Regions from separate parts of the Streptomyces sp. NBC_00457 genome, predicted to be linked through region 1. Evidence: predicted binding sites of a transcription regulator. Region 1 holds the regulator's gene; each other region holds the start of a gene.
What was found. The regulator HrcA, encoded in region 1, represses chaperone genes, less so after heat shock. The targets are predictions, from matches to a motif close to TTNGCACTCNGNNNNNCNGAGTGCNAA.
Positions count from the first base shown of each region.

Region 2: the regulator HrcA is predicted to act here: its motif matches at 2,994-3,020, upstream of groES (co-chaperone GroES).
Region 3: the regulator HrcA is predicted to act here: its motif matches at 3,154-3,180, upstream of groL (chaperonin GroEL).

Region 1 is NZ_CP107905.1:7,190,176-7,197,244, forward strand. It holds gene OG828_RS32770 (SpoIIE family protein phosphatase) at 1-340, shown strand, start outside; gene hemW (radical SAM family heme chaperone HemW) at 368-1,600, shown strand; gene OG828_RS32780 (DUF3097 domain-containing protein) at 1,664-2,473, opposite strand; gene OG828_RS32785 (MBL fold metallo-hydrolase) at 2,508-3,233, opposite strand; gene hrcA (heat-inducible transcriptional repressor HrcA) at 3,374-4,390, shown strand; gene dnaJ (molecular chaperone DnaJ) at 4,391-5,530, shown strand; gene OG828_RS32800 (nitronate monooxygenase) at 5,607-6,692, shown strand; gene OG828_RS32805 (16S rRNA (uracil(1498)-N(3))-methyltransferase) at 6,692-7,069, shown strand, end outside.
Region 2 is NZ_CP107905.1:4,539,373-4,546,441, reverse strand. It holds gene OG828_RS20415 (class I SAM-dependent methyltransferase) at 1-1,157, opposite strand, end outside; gene OG828_RS20410 (polysaccharide deacetylase family protein) at 1,248-2,162, shown strand; gene OG828_RS20405 (polysaccharide deacetylase family protein) at 2,159-2,857, shown strand; gene groES (co-chaperone GroES) at 3,164-3,472, shown strand; gene groL (chaperonin GroEL) at 3,590-5,212, shown strand; gene OG828_RS20390 (ester cyclase) at 5,281-5,988, opposite strand; gene OG828_RS20385 (SDR family NAD(P)-dependent oxidoreductase) at 6,060-6,833, opposite strand; gene OG828_RS20380 (MOSC domain-containing protein) at 7,060-7,069, opposite strand, start outside.
Region 3 is NZ_CP107905.1:6,011,239-6,018,307, forward strand. It holds gene OG828_RS27465 (glucosyl-3-phosphoglycerate synthase) at 1-411, opposite strand, end outside; SAM riboswitch class I at 570-727, shown strand; gene thrC (threonine synthase) at 746-2,029, shown strand; gene OG828_RS27475 (MoaD/ThiS family protein) at 2,118-2,393, shown strand; gene OG828_RS27480 (cold-shock protein) at 2,802-3,008, shown strand; gene groL (chaperonin GroEL) at 3,341-4,969, shown strand; gene OG828_RS27490 (MFS transporter) at 5,148-6,662, shown strand; gene OG828_RS27495 (hypothetical protein) at 6,676-7,069, opposite strand, start outside.

The sequences.
Region 1 (7,069 bases):
CGCGGGCCACCCGCTGCCCCTCCTGCTCGGCCCGGACGGTTCCGTCCGTACGGCCGCCCGCCCGCAGACCCTTCTCGGCGTCGTCGAGGACGAGACGTACACCAGCGAAACCTTTGAGCTGGGCCCCGGCGACACGCTGCTGTGCGTGACGGACGGGGTGACGGAGCGGCGCTCCGGCTCCCGCCAGTTCGACGACGGCGACGGGCTGGCGGAGGCCCTGGCGGGGTGCGAGGGGCTCAGCGCGGAGCTGATCGCGGAGCGGATCCGCAGGCTGGTGCACGAGTTCGGCGGGCGGCCGCCGGAGGACGACCTGGCGCTGCTGGTGCTGCAAGCCGAGTAAAGGTTCCTGTGCTGGACAATGGAAGGCATGCCTTCCGCACTCCCCGACGGCGAGCCCGTCCCCGACGACGGCGCGCTCCCCGCCTCCGCGCTCGCCGACGCCGCCGCCCGCCCCCTCGGGTTCTATCTGCACGTCCCGTACTGCGCCACCCGATGCGGCTACTGCGACTTCAACACCTACACCGCGACCGAGCTGCGCGGCACGGGCGGCGTGCTGGCGTCCCGTGACAACTACGCGGACACGCTGATCGACGAGGTCCGCCTGGCCCGCAAGGTCCTCGGCGACGACCCGCGCGCCGTGCGGACGGTCTTCGTCGGAGGCGGTACGCCGACCCTGCTGGCCGCGGACGACCTCGTCCGCATGCTGGGCGCGATCCGCGACGAGTTCGGCCTGGCCCCCGACGCCGAGATCACGACCGAGGCGAACCCGGAGTCGGTGGACCCCGCGTATCTGGCCACGCTCCGGGAGGGCGGCTTCAACCGGGTCTCCTTCGGCATGCAGAGCGCGAAGCAGCACGTACTGCGCGTGCTGGATCGTACGCACACGCCGGGACGCCCGGAGGCCTGCGTCGCGGAGGCCCGGGCGGCGGGCTTCGACCACGTCAACCTGGATCTGATCTACGGCACGCCGGGGGAGTCGGACGACGACTGGCGGGCCTCCCTGGAGTCCGCGATCGGCGCCGGTCCCGACCACGTCTCGGCCTACGCCCTGATCGTCGAGGAGGGCACACAACTGGCCCGGCGCATCCGCCGCGGCGAGGTTCCGATGACCGACGACGACGTCCACGCCGACCGGTATCTGATCGCGGAGTCGGTGCTGTCCGGGGCCGGCTTCGACTGGTACGAGGTGTCGAACTGGGCGACGTCGGACGCGGGGCGGTGCCTGCACAACGAGCTGTACTGGCGAGGCGCCGACTGGTGGGGCGCCGGACCCGGAGCCCACTCGCACGTGGGCGGGGTGCGGTGGTGGAACGTGAAGCACCCGGGGGCTTATGCGGCGGCGCTGGCGGAGGGGCGGTCGCCGGGGGCCGGGCGCGAGCTCCTGTCGGAGGAGGACAGGAGGGTCGAGCGGATCCTGCTGGAGCTGCGGCTCCGGGAGGGCGTACCGCTGGCTCTCCTCCGGGAACCGGGCCGCAAGGCGTCCCGGCGGGCGCTGGAGGAGGGGCTCCTTCAGGAACGGCCGTACGACGAGGGGCACGCGGTGCTGACGCTTCGGGGGCGGTTGCTGGCGGATGCGGTGGTCAGGGACTTGGTGGACTGATCACGCCGTTGGAGCCGCTCGGCATCGAACTCGACACCACCGGATTCGGCACCTACTCCGGCGTCAAGCCCCACCGCTACCCGTGACGAAGTCGATCAGCTCCTCCACCCTCCCCAGCAACTCCGGCTCCAGATCCCGATAAGACCGCACCCGCCCCAGAATCCCCTGCCACGCCGCACCGGTGTTTTCCGGCCACCCCAGGGCCCGGCACACGCCCGTCTTCCAGTCCTGGCCGTGCGGAATCCGTGGCCACCCCGCGATCCCCAGTGACGACGGCTTCACGGCCTCCCAGATGTCGATGTACGGGTGGCCGACCACCAGGGCGTGCTCGCTCGGCACCGATTGCGCGATGCGCCACTCCTTCGTGCCCGGTACCAAGTGGTCGACCAGGACCCCCAGCCGTGCGTCCGGGCCCGGTGCGAATTCGGCCACGATGGATGGGAGGTCGTCGATGCCTTCCAGGTACTCCACGACGACGCCCTCGATGCGGAGGTCGTCGCCCCAGACCTTCTCGACGAGTTCCGCGTCGTGCCGGCCCTCGACGTAGATGCGGCCCGCGCGGGCGACACGCGCGCGGGCGCCGGGGACAGCGACGGAGCCGGATGCGGTACGGGTGGGACGTACGGGACCGGCGGCGGGCTTGACCAAGGTCACCACTCGGCCCTCCAGGAGGAAGCCCCGTGGTTCCAGGGGAAAGACGCGGTGCTTGCCGAAGCGGTCCTCCAGGGTCACCGTGCCCGCCTCGCAGCGGATCACCGCGCCGCAGAAGCCGGTGCCGGGTTCCTCGACGACCAGGCCGGGGTCCGCCGGGACCTCGGGGACGGGCTTGGACTTCTTCCACGGCGGGGTGAGGTCCGAAGAGTACTGGCGCATTCGGATGACGATAGGAGAAGCCGGAGGGGCGTGGTCACGACACGCCGAATCGGCGGGCGAGCGCGTTCCGCTGCGCGCGGACGAACGCCGCGTCCACCACCGCTCCGTGACCGGGCACATACAGCGCGTCCTCGCCGCCCAGGTCCAGCAGACGATCAAGTGCCGCGGGCCAGTGGGTCGGTACGGCGTCGGTGCCCGCCTGCGGGTCCCCCGACTCCTCGACCAGATCGCCGCAGAACACGACCTCCGGATCGCCGGGGACCAGGACCGCGAGGTCGTGGGCGGTGTGGCCAGGACCCACGTTGGCGAGGAGGACCTGCCGGCCGCCGCCCAGGTCGAGGGTCCACTCGCCGGAGACGTGATGGCGGGGCGGTGTGAGGGACGCCACCGCCTCGTCCGCCGGGCCGGCGTCCAGACCGTGGCGTACCGCGTCCGCGCGCAGCTCCTCGCGCCCGGTGTGCGAGTACACCGTGTCGATGCCCACAGCGCCGTACAACTCCGTGCCCGCGAACGCCCCCGCCCCGAAGACGTGGTCGAAGTGCGGGTGGGTGAGCGCGAGATGAGTCACACGGTGGCCGGCGAGCTCCTGCGCCCCCGCACGCACGCGTGCACCCTCCGCGAGGCTCGACCCGGCGTCGATCACCAGGGCCGCGCCCGCCCCGACGACCAGCCCCACCGTGCAGTCCCAGACCGGCAGCCGGCACCGCCCGACCCCGGCCGCCAGCCGCTCCCACCCCAGCTCTTCCCAAGTCACGCTCATACGGCGACGCTAGCCGTACGACCCCGTCCTTGCCCCGTGCGCACCCGACCGCCGTACACTGGGCCGGGGAACTCTGGCACTCGGAAGCGAAGAGTGCCAGGCGAGGCGCCGAGAGGACGACTTCTGGAGGTGTGCGCGAGATGCTGAGTGAACGCAGGCTTCAGGTGCTGCGCGCCATCGTCCAGGACTACGTCGGCACGGAGGAGCCGGTCGGCTCCAAGGCGCTCACCGAGCGGCACAACCTCGGTGTCTCCCCGGCGACCGTGCGCAACGACATGGCGGTCCTGGAGGACGAGGGGTTCATCGCCCAGCCGCACACCAGTGCCGGGCGCATCCCCACGGACAAGGGCTACCGCCTCTTCGTCGACAAGCTGGCCGGCGTCAAGCCGATGAGCGCGCCCGAGCGGCGTGCGATTCAGAACTTCCTCGACGGGGCCGTCGATCTCGACGATGTGGTGGCGCGGACCGTGCGGCTGCTCGCGCAGCTGACCCGGCAGGTCGCCGTCGTGCAGTACCCCTCGCTCACCCGCTCCACCGTGCGGCACGTGGAACTGCTCTCGCTCGCTCCCGCGCGCGTGATGCTCGTGCTGATCACGGACACCGGGCGGGTCGAGCAGCGGATGATCGACTGTCCGGCGCCGTTCGGTGAGGCCTCCCTCGCCGATCTGCGCGCGCGGCTCAACAGCCGGGTCGCCGGACGCCGGTTCACCGATGTCCCGCTGTTGGTCGAGGACCTGCCCGAGGGCTTCGACCACGAGGACCGCGGCACGGTCTCGACGGTGCTCTCCACACTTCTGGAGACCCTCGTCGAGGAGAACGAAGAGCGGCTGATGATCGGCGGCACCGCCAATCTCACCCGCTTCGGGCATGACTTTCCCCTCACGATCCGGCCGGTGCTCGAGGCACTGGAGGAGCAGGTCGTGCTCCTCAAGTTGCTTGGTGAGGCCGGGGATTCGGGCATGACCGTACGCATCGGTCATGAGAACGCCTACGAGGGACTCAACTCCACGTCTGTCGTGTCGGTCGGCTACGGTTCGGGCGGCGAGGCAGTCGCCAAGCTCGGCGTGGTCGGACCGACCCGCATGGATTACCCAGGAACGATGGGAGCGGTACGCGCAGTGGCACGGTACGTCGGACAGATCCTGGCGGAGTCGTAAGTGGCCACGGACTACTACGCCGTTCTCGGCGTGCGCCGCGACGCGTCGCAGGAAGAGATCAAGAAGGCCTTCCGGCGGCTCGCACGCGAGCTGCACCCGGACGTCAATCCGGATCCGAAGACCCAGGAGCGGTTCAAGGAGATCAACGCCGCTTACGAGGTGCTGTCGGACCCGCAGAAGAAGCAGGTCTACGACCTCGGTGGCGACCCGCTGTCCCAGGCCGGCGGCGCCGGTGGCGCGGGCGGCTTCGGCGCGGGTGGCTTCGGGAACTTCTCGGACATCATGGACGCGTTCTTCGGTACGGCGTCCCAGCGGGGCCCGCGGTCGCGTACGCGGCGCGGCCAGGACGCGATGATCCGGCTGGACGTCGAGCTGGACGAGGCGGCCTTCGGCACGACCAAGGACCTTCAGGTCGACACGGCGATCGTCTGCTCGACCTGCAGCGGCGAGGGGGCCGCGCCGGGGACGAGTGCGCAGACGTGTGACATGTGCCGCGGTCGCGGTGAGGTGTCGCAGGTCACCCGGTCCTTCCTGGGCCAGGTCATGACGTCCCGGCCCTGCCCCCAGTGCCAGGGCTTCGGCACGGTCGTGCCGACGCCGTGCCCGGAGTGCGCCGGTGACGGCCGGGTCCGCTCCCGTCGCACCCTCACGGTCAAGATCCCGGCCGGTGTCGACAACGGCACGCGGATCCAGCTCGCGGGCGAGGGTGAGGTGGGGCCCGGTGGCGGTCCCGCCGGTGACCTGTACGTCGAGATCCACGAGCTGCCGCACGCGCAGTTCCAGCGGCGCGGCGACGACCTGCACTGCACGGTCACGCTGCCGATGACGGCGGCCGCGCTCGGCACCAAGGTCCCGCTGGAGACGCTGGACGGCCTGGAAGAGGTCGACATCCGCCCGGGCACCCAGTCCGGCCAGTCGATCCCGCTGCACGGCCGCGGCGTCACCCACCTCCGCGGCGGCGGACGCGGCGACCTCATCGTCCACGTCGAGGTCCAGACCCCCAACAAACTCGACCCCGAACAGGAACGCCTCCTCCGCGAGCTGGCCAAGCTACGCGGCGAGGAACGGCCTACGGGGCAGTTCCAGCCCGGTCAGCAGGGGCTGTTCTCGAGGCTGAAGGACGCTTTCAACGGGCGTTAGCTCTGGCATGCCGGTGGCCTATGCCAAGGGGAAGGCCGGATTCGGACTTGTTCGGAGGACGTGACAACATGCCGTCATGTCCTCCGCACTGACCGATCTCTTCCCTCATCCGATCGTGCAGGCCCCCATGGCGGGCGGAGTCTCCGTCCCGCATCTCGCTGCGGCCGTGTCCGAGGCCGGCGGGCTCGGGTTTCTGGCTGCCGGGTACAAGACCGCCGACGGCATGTACCAGGAGATCAAACAGCTGCGGGGCATCACGAGCCGCCCGTTCGGCGTGAACCTGTTCATGCCGCAGCCGGAGTACGCCGATGCCGCCGCCGTGGACGTCTACGCCCATCAGCTCGCCGGTGAGGCCGCCTGGTACGAGACCGAGCTGGGGGACCCCGACAGCGGCCGCGACGACGGCTACGACGCCAAGCTCGCCGTCCTGCTCGACAACCCGGTGCCGGTGGTGTCGTTCCATTTCGGCGTGCCCAGCCGGGACGTACTGGACTCGCTGCGCCGCGTCGGCACCTTCACGCTGGTCACCGCGACCACCGCCGAGGAGGCCCTCGCCGTGCAGCGGGCCGGTGCCGACGGAGTGATCGTGCAGGGCGTCGAGGCGGGCGGCCATCAGGGCACGCACCGGGACGTCCAGGAGACGGACGGCGGCGGCATCGGCCTGCTGTCGCTGATCGCGCAGGTCCGCGAGACCGTGTCGCTCCCCCTCGTCGCCGCCGGCGGCCTCATGCGCGGCAGCCAGATCGCCGCCGCCCTCGCCGCGGGCGCCAGTGCGGCCCAGCTCGGCACGGCGTTCCTCGCCACCCCCGAATCCGGCGCCAACGCCCTGCACAAGCAGGCGCTCACCAACCCCCTGTTCGTCCGTACGGAGTTGACGCGGGCGTTCTCCGGCCGCCCGGCCCGCGGCCTGGTCAACCGCTTCCTGCGCGAGCACGGCCCGTACGCGCCCGCCGCCTACCCGGAGGTCCACCACCTCACCTCGCCGCTGCGCAAGGCGGCGGCCAAGGCGGGCGACGCGCAGGGCATGGCGCTGTGGGCGGGACAGGGCCACCGGATGGCCCGCGAACTGCCCGCCGGACAGCTGGTCGAGGTGCTGGCCGCCGAGATCGCCGCAGCGAAGACAGCGTTGTCGGCCGCTCCCTCCATGGGCGGCGGTGCCTGATGACCGCCCCCGTCTTCGTGGTCGAGCACTTCGACGCGGACAGCGGCGGGCGGTACGTCCTCGACGGCCCCGAGGGACGGCACGCGGTCTCGGTGAAGCGGCTGCGGCCCGGCGAGGACGTGGTGCTCACCGACGGGGCGGGCCGCTGGGCGGAGTGCGTGGTGCTGGACACCGAGGGCAAGGACCGCCTCATCGTCCGGCTGGACCCGGTGGCCGAGCAGCCGCAGCCCGAACCCCGCATCACGATCGTCCAGGCCCTCCCCAAGGGCGACCGCGGCGAACTCGCCGTCGAGACGATGACCGAGGTCGGCGTCGACGCGATCGTGCCGTGGGCCGCCGCCCGCTGCATCACCCAGTGGAAGGGCGAGCGCGGACTG
Region 2 (7,069 bases), 2.7 Mb from region 1:
GAGGGGGCGCCGACGAGCATGGTCGGCGCCCCCTCGACCCGGGTGAGGAACACCGTCGCCGCGTTGGGCCCCTGCGGCTTGACCTTCCTGCGCAACTCCTCCGGCTCCACCGCCGACCCCCGCTTCTTCACGGTCAGCGTCCCGACCTGCCGCTCCCGGAGCAGTGCCTTCAACTTCTTGACGCTGAAGTGGAGTTGATCGGTGATCTCGTACGCGGTGGCGTACGGGGTCTCGTGATGCTCGTCGGCGGTGATGTACGCGATGGTGGGGTCGATCAGCCCGCCGTCCAGTGACTCGGCGACCTCGGCGACCAGATGGGCCCGGATGACGGCGCCGTCGGGCTCGTACAAGTACCGCCCCACAGGCCGGACTTCGGGGTCGGGCAGCCCGCGTCCCAGCAGGGTCCGCGGCCCCGGCAGCAGGGTCGCGCGCACGGCGCCCGGCTCGGTGCCGAACCACAGCACCGCCTCCTTCACATCCCCGCCGTCGGAGATCCACTCGGCCTCGGCCTCGGCGGGGACGGCTTCATGGGGGATTCCGGGCGCGATCTTCAGAGCGGCGCGGGGAGCTTCGAGTGCCGTCCGCACCGCCCAGGACAGGGGCGGCGAGTAGGCCTCGGGGTCGAAGATCCGGCCCCGGCCGCCACGCCGGGCGGGGTCGACGAACACGGCGTCGTACGCAGTCGTGTCCACCTCCGTCACATCCACTTCCCGCACCTCGATCAGCCCGGCCAGCCCCAGCGCGTCGGCGTTCGCGCGCGCCACCGCCGCCGTCAGCGGATCCCGGTCCACGGCCAGCACCCGGATCCCGGCGCGGGCGAACGCGATCGCGTCACCGCCGATACCGCAGCACAGGTCAGCGACCGACCGGATCCCCAGCGCCTTGAACCGCTCGGCCCGATACGCCGCCACGCTCGCCCGCGTCGACTGCTCCACCCCGTTCGGCGTGAAGAACATCCGCCCCGCGTCCTCGGCCCCGAACTTCGCCACCGCCCGCTGCCGCAGCCGCGCCTGCCCGAGCGCCGCCGACACCAGCTCGGCGGGGTGCTCGCGGCGCAGCCGGGTGGCGACGGCGAGTTCCCGCGCGGGGTCGGTACCGCGGACCTCGTCGAGGAGGGCGCGGCCTTCGGGGGTGAGGAGGGGGGCGAGGTCGTTCACCGGTTCATTGTGGGCCAGTCGGTGGATGGTGCATGCGCGGCGGCGGTGTCGGCCGGGGTTGGGGGCGGGTGCCTGCGAGGATCCGGCTCCATGCGAGTAGTCGTACAAAATGATAAATACGGTGCGTATCGGAAGCGCCGGATCCGTGCCGGAATCGCCGTGCTCGCCGCCGCGGCCATCGCCTCGGGCTGCGCGGACGGCGCCTCCACGGCACCGCCCGCAGCAGGCCAGCAGCCCCGTGAGGCGCCCGGCGCCAAGGCCCCCGACAAGCGGCACGCCGCGCAGCGGGCCCGGGCCGCGGCGGCGAAACGCTGGGGCCTGTCGCGGGTCCCCCTGACCGCCCCGCCGCCCCCGGCCGTGAAGCCGGAGATCAAGACCCGCGCGGGCTTCGAGGTGGACGGCCATGAGGAGGACGACCTTCCGCCGGTCTTCACCACGATCCCCACCCGGCAGAAGATCGTCTTCCTCACGATCGACGACGGCGCCGAGAAGGACCCGGCGTTCCTGCGCATGATGCGCGAACTGCGGGTCCCGTACACCGCGTTCCTCAGCGACTACCTGGTGAAGGAGGACTACGGCTACTTCAAGCGCATGCAGCAGGCGGGCGTGAGCCTGCACAACCACACCCTCCACCACCCGTACCTGCCGGGCCTGTCGTACTCCCGCCAGAAGCGCGAGATCTGCGGCATGCAGAACGTCATCGAGAAGCACTACGGCACCCGCCCGACCCTCTTCCGCCCGCCCTTCGGCAACTACAACGCGGACACCCTGTACGCCGCGAAGGCCTGCGGCATCAAGTACGCGCCCCTGTGGAACGAGGAGGTCTTCGCCGACCACTGGGAGTACCGCGAGTGGGACCGTGACCTTCATCCCGGCGACATCGTTCTCAGCCACTTCCGCGGTAAGGACGACTGGAAGGGCACGATGCCGGACATGGTCCGACGGTTCCTGGAGAAGGTCACGGCGAAGGGGTACGCCGTGGCACGGCTGGAGGACTACCTGTGAGGCCGCGCGCGGCCGGGGCGCTGGCGCTGACCGTCGCGCTGCTCACCGGCTGCGCCCAGTCCGTCGACCCCCTCGAACGCCTCGGCGAGAAGGCGGCCGGACGGGTGAGCCCGCACGGCCCGGGGGCGGACCGGGGTCTGCCGCCCGTGGTCGACCGGGTCCGCACCCGGGACAAGGTCGTCTTCCTGACCTACGACGACGGGGCGGAGAAGGACCCCCGCTTCGTCGACATGGTCCGCGAACTGCGGCTCCCGGTCAGCATGTTCCTCACGGACAGCGTCGTGGGCCCGGGCTACGGCCACTTCGCGCGCCTGCAGTCGGTCGGCGCGAGCATCCAGAACCACACCCTCGACCACACCGCCCTGCCCGGCCTGCCCTACGCCGGCCAGCGCGCCGAGATCTGCGGCCAGCAGGACAAGCTCAAGTCCCGCTTCGGCATCCGCCCCCGCCTCTTCCGCCCGCCCCACGGCCGCTACGACATGACGACCCTGCACGCCACCGCCGACTGCGGCCTCGCGGCGATCGTCCTGTGGACCTCCGCCGACACCGACGACGCCCCCCTCCACCCCGGCGACATCATCCTCATCGGCCCGGACGACCCGACCGGCCCACCCCTGTGGCAGCGAACGGAACGGGTGCTGCGGCGAGTGGAGGAGGCGGGGCTGAGGGTGGGGCGGCTCGAGGATTACCTGTAGACAAATCCAGCCCGTCCGGCGTTTGAGGACGAGGCCGCCAGGCCGAAGCGGGGGTCTGGGGGCGCAGCCCCCAGGAAACCAACGCCGGGATCCACGCAACGGACGTCCACCAGAATCCGCCGACGCGCCGCAGGCATTGGCACTCCGCTTGACCGAGTGCTAACCCCGTCATAGTCTCTGGTCTGGCACTCCCCCCTGGAGAGTGCCAATAGCGACGGGCAGGTCCGGCACCCGCGACGACGGATCGACCTGGTCGCCACCTCAGACAGTTAACCCCGTGAGATCTCCGAAGGGGGAGGTCGGATCGTGACGACCACCAGCTCCAAGGTTGCCATCAAGCCGCTTGAGGACCGCATCGTGGTCCAGCCGCTCGACGCGGAGCAGACCACCGCCTCTGGCCTGGTCATCCCGGACACCGCCAAGGAGAAGCCCCAGGAGGGCGTCGTCCTGGCCGTGGGCCCGGGCCGCTTCGAGAACGGCGAGCGCCTGCCGCTCGACGTCAAGACCGGCGACATCGTGCTGTACAGCAAGTACGGCGGCACCGAAGTGAAGTACAACGGCGAGGAGTACCTGGTGCTCTCCGCTCGCGACGTGCTCGCGATCATCGAGAAGTAGATCAACGAAGCACATTTGTTTTTGAGCTGCGCCCCGGGCCCCCGCGACCTTATGAAGCCGGGCGTCAGGGGCGCAGTTCGTTTCACCCACGTTTTCCGAGAGGGCTGAACCGCTCCCATGGCGAAGATCCTGAAGTTCGACGAGGACGCCCGTCGCGCCCTCGAGCGCGGCGTCAACAAGCTTGCCGACACGGTCAAGGTGACGATCGGCCCCAAGGGCCGCAACGTCGTCATCGACAAGAAGTTCGGCGCACCCACCATCACCAACGACGGTGTCACGATCGCCCGCGAGGTGGAGATCGAGGACCCGTACGAGAACCTCGGCGCGCAGCTGGTGAAGGAGGTGGCGACCAAGACCAACGACATCGCTGGTGACGGCACCACCACCGCCACCGTGCTGGCCCAGGCGCTGGTCCGCGAGGGCCTGAAGAACGTCGCCGCCGGCGCCTCCCCGGCCGCCCTGAAGAAGGGCATCGACGCCGCCGTCGCCGCGGTCTCCGCGGAGCTCCTCGCGACCGCGCGCCCGATCGACGAGAAGTCCGACATCGCCGCCGTCGCCGCGCTGTCCGCGCAGGACCAGCAGGTCGGCGAGCTGATCGCCGAGGCGATGGACAAGGTCGGCAAGGACGGTGTCATCACCGTCGAGGAGTCCAACACCTTCGGTCTGGAGCTGGACTTCACCGAGGGCATGGCTTTCGACAAGGGCTACCTGTCGCCGTACATGGTGTCCGACCAGGAGCGTATGGAGGCCGTCCTCGACGACCCGTACATCCTGATCAACCAGGGCAAGATCTCGTCCATCCAGGACCTGCTGCCCCTGCTGGAGAAGGTCATCCAGTCCAACTCCTCCAAGCCGCTGCTGATCATCGCCGAGGACGTGGAGGGCGAGGCCCTCTCCACCCTCGTCGTGAACAAGATCCGCGGCACCTTCAACGCGGTGGCCGTCAAGGCCCCCGGCTTCGGCGACCGCCGCAAGGCGATGCTGGAGGACATGGCCGTCCTCACCGGCGCCACCGTCATCTCCGAGGAGGTCGGCCTCAAGCTCGACCAGGCCGGTCTGGACGTCCTCGGCTCCGCGCGCCGCGTCACCGTCACCAAGGACGACACCACGATCGTCGACGGTGCCGGTGAGAAGGGCGGCGTCGAGGGCCGCATCGCGCAGATCAAGGCCGAGATCGAGACCACGGACTCCGACTGGGACCGCGAGAAGCTCCAGGAGCGCCTCGCGAAGCTGGCCGGCGGCGTGTGCGTGATCAAGGTCGGCGCCGCCACCGAGGTGGAGCTGAAGGAGAAGAAGCACCGTCTGGAGGACGCCATCTCCGCGACCCGCGCCGCGGTCGAGGAGGGCATCGTCTCCGGTGGTGGCTCCGCGCTCGTCCACGCCGCCAAGGTCCTCGAGGGCAACCTCGACAAGACCGGCGACGAGGCCACCGGTGTCGCCGTCGTCCGCCGCGCGGTCGTCGAGCCGCTGCGCTGGATCGCCGAGAACGCCGGCCTGGAGGGCTACGTCATCACCTCCAAGGTCGCCGAGCTCGACAAGGGCCAGGGCTTCAACGCCGCCACCGGCGAGTACGGCGACCTGGTCAAGGCCGGCGTCATCGACCCGGTGAAGGTCACCCGCTCCGCCCTGGAGAACGCCGCCTCCATCGCCTCCCTGCTCCTCACGACCGAGACCCTGGTCGTCGAGAAGAAGGAAGAGGAAGAGCCGGCCGCCGCGGGCGGCCACGGCCACTCCCACTGACGTAAGTCGGCACCGAGGCCCGGCACCCTGGGGGTGCCGGGCCTTCGCGTTGCCCTGCTTGCCTCAGGTCACTGCTCCAGCGCGTCCAGCGCCCCCAACTGCTCCATCAGCCCCAGCCGGTCGTACTGCCACCAGCCCTCGGCGATCTTCCCGTCCGGACCGCACCGGTGGATGGTCGTCCCGGTCATGGAGACCTGCTTCCCGGTGGACGCGATCCCGACGAACTCGCCCTTGTGCCGGCCGTTCCAGGTCCAGCGGGTGCACACCCGGTCACCCTGGGCCAGCTGGTCCTCGATCGTGAACGAGAAGTCGAAGCCGCCCCGCCACACCTCGACCTCGCGCCGGAAGGCGTCGAGCCCGATGACGTCCTGCGGGTTGCTGGGATCGTGGTCGTGATAGTCCTCGATGAGCACGTCGTTGAACGTGGGCGCCTCGCCCTCCCCGGGCAGCGCGTCGAAGAACCGCCGCGCGGTGGCCGCGTACAACTGCTCGTCGCGCACCACGTCCAGATCCGTGAACGTCGGCATCTCGTCGCAGAGAGCGACCATCTCCCGGAAGATCTTGTCGGTCTCCGGGAGGTTCGAGTTCCGCATCGCCTCCTCGTACGACGGGAACTCCACGATCTCGATGAAGTGCGACGCGTCTGACCGGTCCTTGCCGATCACGCTGTGCGTCGCGGTCCGCTTCCCCTTGGTCTGCTCGACCCAGGTGTCCATCAGCCGGTTCATCTCGTCGAACCGGCTCGTCTTGCAGTCGATGAGCTGTACGAACGTCATGGCGTCGCCTCCGTCCCCCGAGGGTCCGGTCGAACAGCTCCATTCTCCTCCTGAGCGCTCCGTCTGTCGGCCTACTGCGGCCCGTACTTGCGCCCCGTCTTCGAGGTGATCCCGCCGAGCATCCCGCGCGGCACCACCTTCGCCATCCCCATCAGCACCTTGTACCGGGGGTCGGGAATCGACAGCGTCTTGCCGCGCGCCAGGTCGGCGAGGGCCGCCGCGGCCAGCTTGTCGGCGTCCAGCCACATCCAGCCGGGGATGTTGTCCGTGCCCATCCCGGCCCGCTCGTGGAACTCCGTACGGACGAAACCGGGGGCCACCGCCATCAGCCGTACGCCGCTGCCGGCCAGATCACGCGCCGCGCCCTGCGTGAACTGCACGACCCACGCCTTGGACGCCCCGTACGTACCGCGCGGCACGAAGGCGGCGACCGAGGCGACGTTGATGACGCCGCCCCGTCCGCGCTCCCGCATCGCCTCCGCCGCGGCGGAGGTCAGCCGCAGCACCGCCTCGCAGTGCACCTTGAGCATCTTCAGCTCGTCGGCCATGGATACGTCGAGATAGCGGCCCTTGTTGCCGAAGCCCGCGTTGTTGATCAGCAGGTCGACGGGGTTCTTGCGGTCGGCGAGGCGGGCGGCCACCGCGTCGATGCCGGTGTCCTCGGCGAGGTCGGCCGACAGCACCTCCGCCTCGATGCCGTGCCGGTCGTGCAGTTCGGTCGCCTGCTCCGCGAGCCGCTTGGTGTCCCGCGCGACCAGGACGAGGTTGTGCCCGTCGGCCGCCAGCCGCCGCGCGAACGCGGCGCCGATGCCCGCGGTGGATCCGGTGATGAGAGCCGTTGTCATGGCGCAAGGTTAAACACCCCGGAGCCCGCCAGTCCGCTCCCTGCACAGGCCCTCCCGCCAGGTGAAGCCCAGGCGAAGGACGAGGTGGTGAGAGCGCGTCAGGCCGATGGGCGCGACGCGGTGCGAGAGGGGATCAGACGCCGAGCGGTTCGGCGCAGACGCCGTCCCCGGCCCGCGGATTCCGGTGCGCCGGTCCCCGCACCAACCGGCGGGACGCCCTCGCGCGTCAGGCCCTC
Region 3 (7,069 bases), 1.2 Mb from region 1:
GAAGTCCGACGAGAACTCCTTCAGGTCCGCGTCGATGAAGCAGACGATGTCACCGCTGGTGACGAGGAGCGAGCGCCACAGGACCTCGCCCTTGCCGGGGACGGCCGGTATGCGCGGCAGGATGTCGTCGCGGTGGACGACCCGGGCGCCCGCGGCGGCGGCCACCTCGGAGGTGCGGTCGGTCGATCCCGAGTCGACTACGACGATCTCGTCGACGAGCGGGACCTGCTGCATGAGGTCGTGACGGATCACGGCGACGATCTCGCCGACCGTCTCCTCCTCGTTGAGCGCGGGCAGCACGACACTGACGGTCTGTCCCGTGGCGCGTTTCGCGGCCAGGATCTTGTGCAGCGGGCGATCGGTCAGGGACCAGGAGCGTGCGCTCAACCAGCGCTCGACTTCTTCCAGCACAGTAAGCGGCTCCTCACTGTCGCGGATCACGACTAGAGGTGTGTGATCCATCTCGCGGTTCGGACGACTATCTCAACTGTCCTGGCCTTCGGTTACAGTCTTGAACAACGCTGATGACCATCGCATGTCGGGGGTCGTTTGCGTCTACAACTAAATACCGCTCATCCAGAGGGGCAGAGGGATACGGCCCGTTGAAGCCCCGGCAACCCTCCAGTCGGTACTCGTAGATCAGTGTTGATCGTTCTCCGCGAGGCTCCCGGCTAGGGAAGGTGCCAAATCCGTCTCACGGCGAGATGCGTCGTGAGGAAGATGAGGAGAAAGGGCCTCGCCTCACATGGCTGCGCAGACAGTTGCAAGCACCACCCCCGCCGTCGACCTCGGCCCCGCCGCGGCGCTCTCGTGCCGCGAATGCGGTCACCGAGTACCCCTCGGCCCGGTCTTCGCCTGCGAGGAGTGTTTCGGCCCGCTCGAGATCGCCTACGACTTCTCGGCCTACGACGCCGAAGAGCTCCGCAAGCAGATCGAGGCGGGACCCGCGAACATCTGGCGGTACGCACCGCTGCTGCCCGTCCCCGCGGACGTGGCCGACAAGCCCAACATCAACCCGGGCTGGACCAAGCTCGTCAAGGCCGACAACCTCGCGCGCGAGCTGGGTGTCGACGCCGGCAAGCTCTTCATCAAGGACGACTCCGGCAACCCGACGCACTCCTTCAAGGACCGCGTCGTCGCCCAGGCCATCGAGGCCGCGCGTGCGTTCAACTTCACCACCCTGTCCTGCTCCTCCACGGGCAACCTGGCCGGTGCGGTGGGCGCCGCGGCGGCCCGCGCCGGCTTCCGCTCCTGCGTGTTCATCCCGCACGACCTGGAGCAGGGCAAGGTCGTCATGGCCGCGGTCTACGGCGGTGAGCTCGTCGGCATCGAGGGCAACTACGACGACGTGAACCGCTTCTGCTCCGAACTGATCGGCGACCCGGCCGGCGAGGGCTGGGGCTTCGTCAACGTCAACCTGCGGCCGTACTACGCGGAAGGGTCCAAGACCCTGGCGTACGAGATCTGCGAGCAGCTCGGCTGGCAGCTGCCCGACCAGCTCGTCGTCCCCATCGCCTCCGGCTCGCAGCTCACGAAGATCGACAAGGGTCTGCAGGAGCTGATCAAGCTCGGGCTCGTCGAGGACAAGCCGTACAAGATCTTCGGCGCGCAGGCCGAGGGCTGCTCGCCGGTGTCCGTCGCCTTCAAGGGCGGGCACGACGTCGTACGGCCGCAGAAGCCGAACACGATCGCCAAGTCGCTGGCGATCGGTAACCCGGCGGACGGTCCCTATGTCCTGGACATCGCTCGCCGTACCGGCGGTGCGGTGGAGGACGTGACGGACGAGCAGGTCGTCGATGCGATCAAGTTGCTGGCGCGGACGGAAGGCATCTTCGCGGAGACCGCCGGTGGCGTGACGGTGGGCGTCGCGAAGAAGCTCATCGAGGACGGTGTCCTCGACCCGACCCTCACCACTGTGGTCCTCAACACCGGTGATGGTCTCAAGACGCTGGACGCGGTGGCCGGTACGGGGCTGACTGCGACCATTCGTCCCAACCTGGAGTCGTTCCGGGACGCTGGTCTCGGCTGAGCTGTTGTTCGTCTGCGGGCCGGTGGGGGCTGGTCGCGCAGTTCCCCGCGCCCCTGAAGGGGCGCTGTACTGACCGGAGGTCCAAGTCATGAGCGTTAGCGTCCGCATCCCTACCATCCTGCGCACCTACACCGGCGGTGCGGCCGAGGTCTCCGCCGAAGGCAGCACCCTCGCCGACGTCATCTCCGACCTGGAGAAGAACCACACCGGCATCGCCGCCCGCATCCTCGACGACCAGGGGAAGCTGCGGCGGTTCGTCAACGTGTACGTCAATGACGACGACGTCCGGTTCGAGCAGGGGCTGGAGACGGCGACGCCGGACGGGGCCGGTGTCTCGATCATTCCGGCGGTCGCGGGCGGCTGAATCACGCATTGTTCATCGAATGGCCCCCTCCGTGAGAGAAGCGGAGGGGGCCATTCTCTATGGTTGAGCACGGTACAGTTGGGGAACCTGCTCGGGCTTTCATGCCGCGCGCATATGAGTTCCGCCCGCACGGCCGACAAGAAGTAGCCAAAGTACGCGGGCCTTTTGCGTCATTCGCTCCCTTTATTGGGTCCGACTTGCCCTGGATTTACACAAATTCTCCCCATTTCGCCGACCGGTCGCGCCCGGATTTCTCGTCCGATTGACCTGTTGCAGACGGCAGTTGGACAGATACATTCAGCCGCGGTCGACGCGTTCCGGCGCACGCCCCCAACCGTGGGGGGTGAGGTCTGACCCGGATCCGCGAAGTGTGGATCTGTGCAAGGGCCAGTAATAGGGGAGTTAGGCATGGCTCAGGGCACCGTCAAGTGGTTCAACGCGGAGAAGGGGTACGGCTTCATCGCGGTCGACGGTGGTGCGGATGTATTCGTCCACTACAGCGCGATTCAGATGGACGGCTACCGCACCCTGGAAGAAGGTCAGCGAGTCGATTTCGAGATCTCGCAGGGCCAGAAGGGGCCGCAGGCGGACATGGTCCGTCTCGCGACCAGCTGAAGCACGCGCCGACTGACTGCAGCGACGTTCTTTGGTTCAACTTCGGAGGGCTCGTTTCCCATGGGGAGTCATGGGTTGCGAGCCCTCCGGCATGTCCGGAGCAGGTCCCGGACCCCTTGTCCCGCCTGAGGATCACTGAGGAGCGCTTGCACTCGGCATGGGCGAGTGCTAATCATTGGCGTTAGCACTCTGAAGGTGAGAGTGACAACCAGGACCGGGTCGGTGAGGCCCGCAGGCCGGGTGGGGCAAGGAACCACAGGCAGGCGAGCCGTCCGTCGCGGGCGCCAGCGCGGTCCGGAGCAATCCACCCCAGTCCGGGAGGACCACTTCACATGGCCAAGATCATCGCGTTCGACGAGGAGGCACGGCGCGGTCTCGAGCGCGGGATGAACCAGCTCGCCGACGCCGTCAAGGTCACCCTTGGCCCCAAGGGCCGGAACGTCGTCCTCGAGAAGAAGTGGGGCGCCCCCACGATCACCAACGATGGTGTTTCCATCGCCAAGGAGATCGAGCTCGAGGACCCGTACGAGAAGATCGGCGCCGAGCTGGTCAAGGAAGTCGCCAAGAAGACGGACGACGTCGCCGGCGACGGTACGACCACGGCGACCGTGCTCGCTCAGGCCCTGGTCAAGGAAGGCCTGCGCAACGTAGCCGCAGGCGCCAACCCGATGGCCCTCAAGCGCGGTATCGAGAAGGCCGTCGAGGCCGTCTCCGCTGCCCTGCTCGACCAGGCCAAGGACGTGGAGACCAAGGAGCAGATCGCTTCGACCGCCTCCATCTCCGCCGCCGACACCCAGATCGGCGAGCTCATCGCCGAGGCCATGGACAAGGTCGGCAAGGAAGGCGTCATCACCGTCGAGGAGTCCCAGACCTTCGGTCTGGAGCTGGAGCTCACCGAGGGTATGCGCTTCGACAAGGGCTACATCTCGGCGTACTTCGCCACCGACATGGAGCGTATGGAGGCCGTCCTCGACGACCCGTACATCCTGATCGCCAACTCCAAGATCTCCTCGGTCAAGGACCTGCTCCCGCTCCTGGAGAAGGTCATGCAGTCGGGCAAGCCGCTGCTGATCATCGCCGAGGACGTCGAGGGCGAGGCTCTGTCGACCCTGGTCGTCAACAAGATCCGCGGCACCTTCAAGTCCGTCGCCGTCAAGGCTCCGGGCTTCGGTGACCGCCGCAAGGCCATGCTCGGCGACATCGCCATCCTCACGGGCGGCGAGGTCATCTCCGAGGAGGTCGGCCTCAAGCTGGAGAACGCGACCCTGGACCTCCTGGGCCGCGCCCGCAAGGTCGTCATCACCAAGGACGAGACCACCATCGTCGACGGCTCCGGCTCCGCCGACCAGGTCGCCGGCCGGGTCAACCAGATCCGCGCCGAGATCGAGAACAGCGACTCGGACTACGACCGCGAGAAGCTCCAGGAGCGTCTGGCGAAGCTGGCCGGCGGCGTGGCCGTCATCAAGGCCGGTGCCGCCACCGAGGTCGAGCTCAAGGAGCGCAAGCACCGCATCGAGGACGCCGTTCGCAACGCGAAGGCGGCCGTCGAGGAGGGCATCGTCGCCGGTGGTGGCGTGGCCCTGCTCCAGGCCTCCACGGTCTTCGAGAAGCTGGAGCTGGAGGGTGACGAACTGACCGGCGCCAACGCCGTGAAGCTCGCCCTGGAGGCCCCGCTCAAGCAGATCGCCGTCAACGGTGGTCTCGAGGGCGGCGTCATCGTCGAGAAGGTGCGCAACCTGCCCGTCGGCCACGGCCTGAACGCCGCGACCGGTGAGTACGTCGACATGATCGCCGAAGGCATCATCGACCCGGCGAAGGTGACCCGTTCCGCTCTGCAGAACGCCGCCTCCATCGCCGCGCTGTTCCTCACCACCGAGGCCGTCATCGCCGACAAGCCGGAGAAGGCCTCGGCCGGCGCCGGCGCCGGCGGCGGCATGCCGGGCGGTGACATGGACTTCTGATCGACTCCGGTCGATCGCCTGTCCTACGACCGAGGGCGGCACTCCCTGTTCAGCAGGGGGTGCCGCCCTCGGTCGTTTCCGTGCGTTTCCGAGGAGCGAGAGTGCCGCTTGCTTAAGTCAAGCAACTGACTTAAAGTTGCCTTGGTCAAGCTTACTGCGCTCCTACGGAGGCCTCCTCATGTCCGACGCCCTCGCCCGTCCCGCCGAGGCGGCAGGCTCCTCCCCCACTGCCCGAAAGGCGTGGGAGGGGCCCCCATCGCCGAGGCCGAACGCCGTGGTGGCGGTGCTGGCCTTCGCCGGAATCGTCGTCGCGCTGATGCAGACGCTGGTCATCCCGATCGTCCCGGAGCTGCCGAAACTGCTCGACGCCCCCGCGTCGGACACCGCGTGGGCGGTCACGGCGACACTGCTCGCCGCGGCCGTGGCGACGCCGGTCGTCGGCCGGCTCGGTGACATGTTCGGCAAGCGGCGGATGCTGCTGGTCAGTGTCGTGATGCTGATAGCCGGTTCGGTGGTCTGCGCGCTGAGCGAGTCCCTGGTCCCGATGGTCGTCGGCCGGGTCCTGCAGGGCCTCGCCGCCGGCGTGATCCCGCTCGGCATCAGCATCATGCGGGACGAACTCCCCGCCGAACGGCTCGGCTCCGCCACCGCCATGATGAGCGCCTCCCTCGGCGTAGGCGGCGCCCTCGGACTGCCCACCGCCGCGCTCATCGCCGACAACTTCGACTGGCACACGCTGTTCTGGACGTCGGCCGCACTGGGCGTCGTAGCACTCGGCCTGGTGCTGATGCTCGTACCGGAGTCGAAGGTGCGCACCGGCGGACGGTTCGACCTGGTGGGCGGTCTCGGTATGGCCGCGGGCCTGGTCTGCCTGCTGCTGGCGATCTCCAAGGGCGCGGACTGGGGCTGGGGCAGCGCCACCACGATCGGACTGTTCCTGTCGTCCGTCGTCGTCCTGCTGCTGTGGGGCTGGTGGGAGCTGCGCACCGAGCAGCCGCTGGTCGACCTGCGCACCACCGCCCGCCGTCAGGTCCTGGTCACCAACCTCGCCTCGATCGCCGTCGGTTTCGCGATGTTCGCGATGTCCCTGGTCCTGCCGCAGCTGCTCCAGCTGCCCGCGCAGACCGGGTACGGCCTGGGCAAGTCCATGCTGATCGCCGGTCTGGTCATGGCACCGTCGGGCCTGGTCATGATGGCGACGGCGCCGGTCTCCGCCGCGGTTTCCAAGGCCCGCGGCCCGAAGGTCACGCTGATGATCGGCGCCCTGATCGTGGCCGCCGGCTACCTCCTCAACATCGTCCTGATGTCCGAGGTCTGGCACTTCGTCCTGGTGTCCTGCGTCATCGGCGCCGGTATCGGCTTCACCTACGGCTCGATGCCCGCGCTCATCATGGCTGCCGTGCCCGCGTCGGAGACGGCCGCGGCGAACAGCCTCAACACCCTGATGCGGTCCATCGGTACGTCGACGGCGAGCGCCATCGCCGGTGTGATCCTGGCCCAGATGACGACGGACTTCGGCGGCTACGCCCTCCCGTCCCAGAACGGCTTCAAGGTCGTCCTGGCCGTGGGCGCCGGGGCGGCGCTGCTGGCCTTCGCGGTGGCCTCGCTGATCCCGCGCCAGCAGGCGGAGCAGGTGGGGGCGGCGCGGGCGGCGTCGGAGCCGGCGGGCGCGGAGACGGCGGTGAAGTCGTAAGGGGCGCCGGTGTTCACAGGTTGCCGAGCGGCTCGATGTCGACGTGCACCGGTGTGCCCCACACGCGCAGCACCTCGTAGTCGGTGAACTCGTGCACCAGCCGGTACGCCATCGCCGGGCGCGGGCCGCGTCGCTGGGCGGCGAGATACAGCTCGGCCTCGCGCCGGTCACGGCGCGGGGTGCCGCACAGCTGCCAGACCTGGCCGTTCCACATCTCCGGCAGCCAGCGCTGCTGCGGCTGCGGACGGTCGTCGCGGACGCCGTACCGGGAGGGGACGGGGGAGACGGACTGAGGGCGAGGCGCCGTTCCGTTGATCTCGGAACGGCGGGCGGCGCGGCGCCTGGTCTCGCAGAGCAGGCACAGATCGGGGGCGCTCTCGTCGACCGGGCCCGTGGGGTGCTCGGGG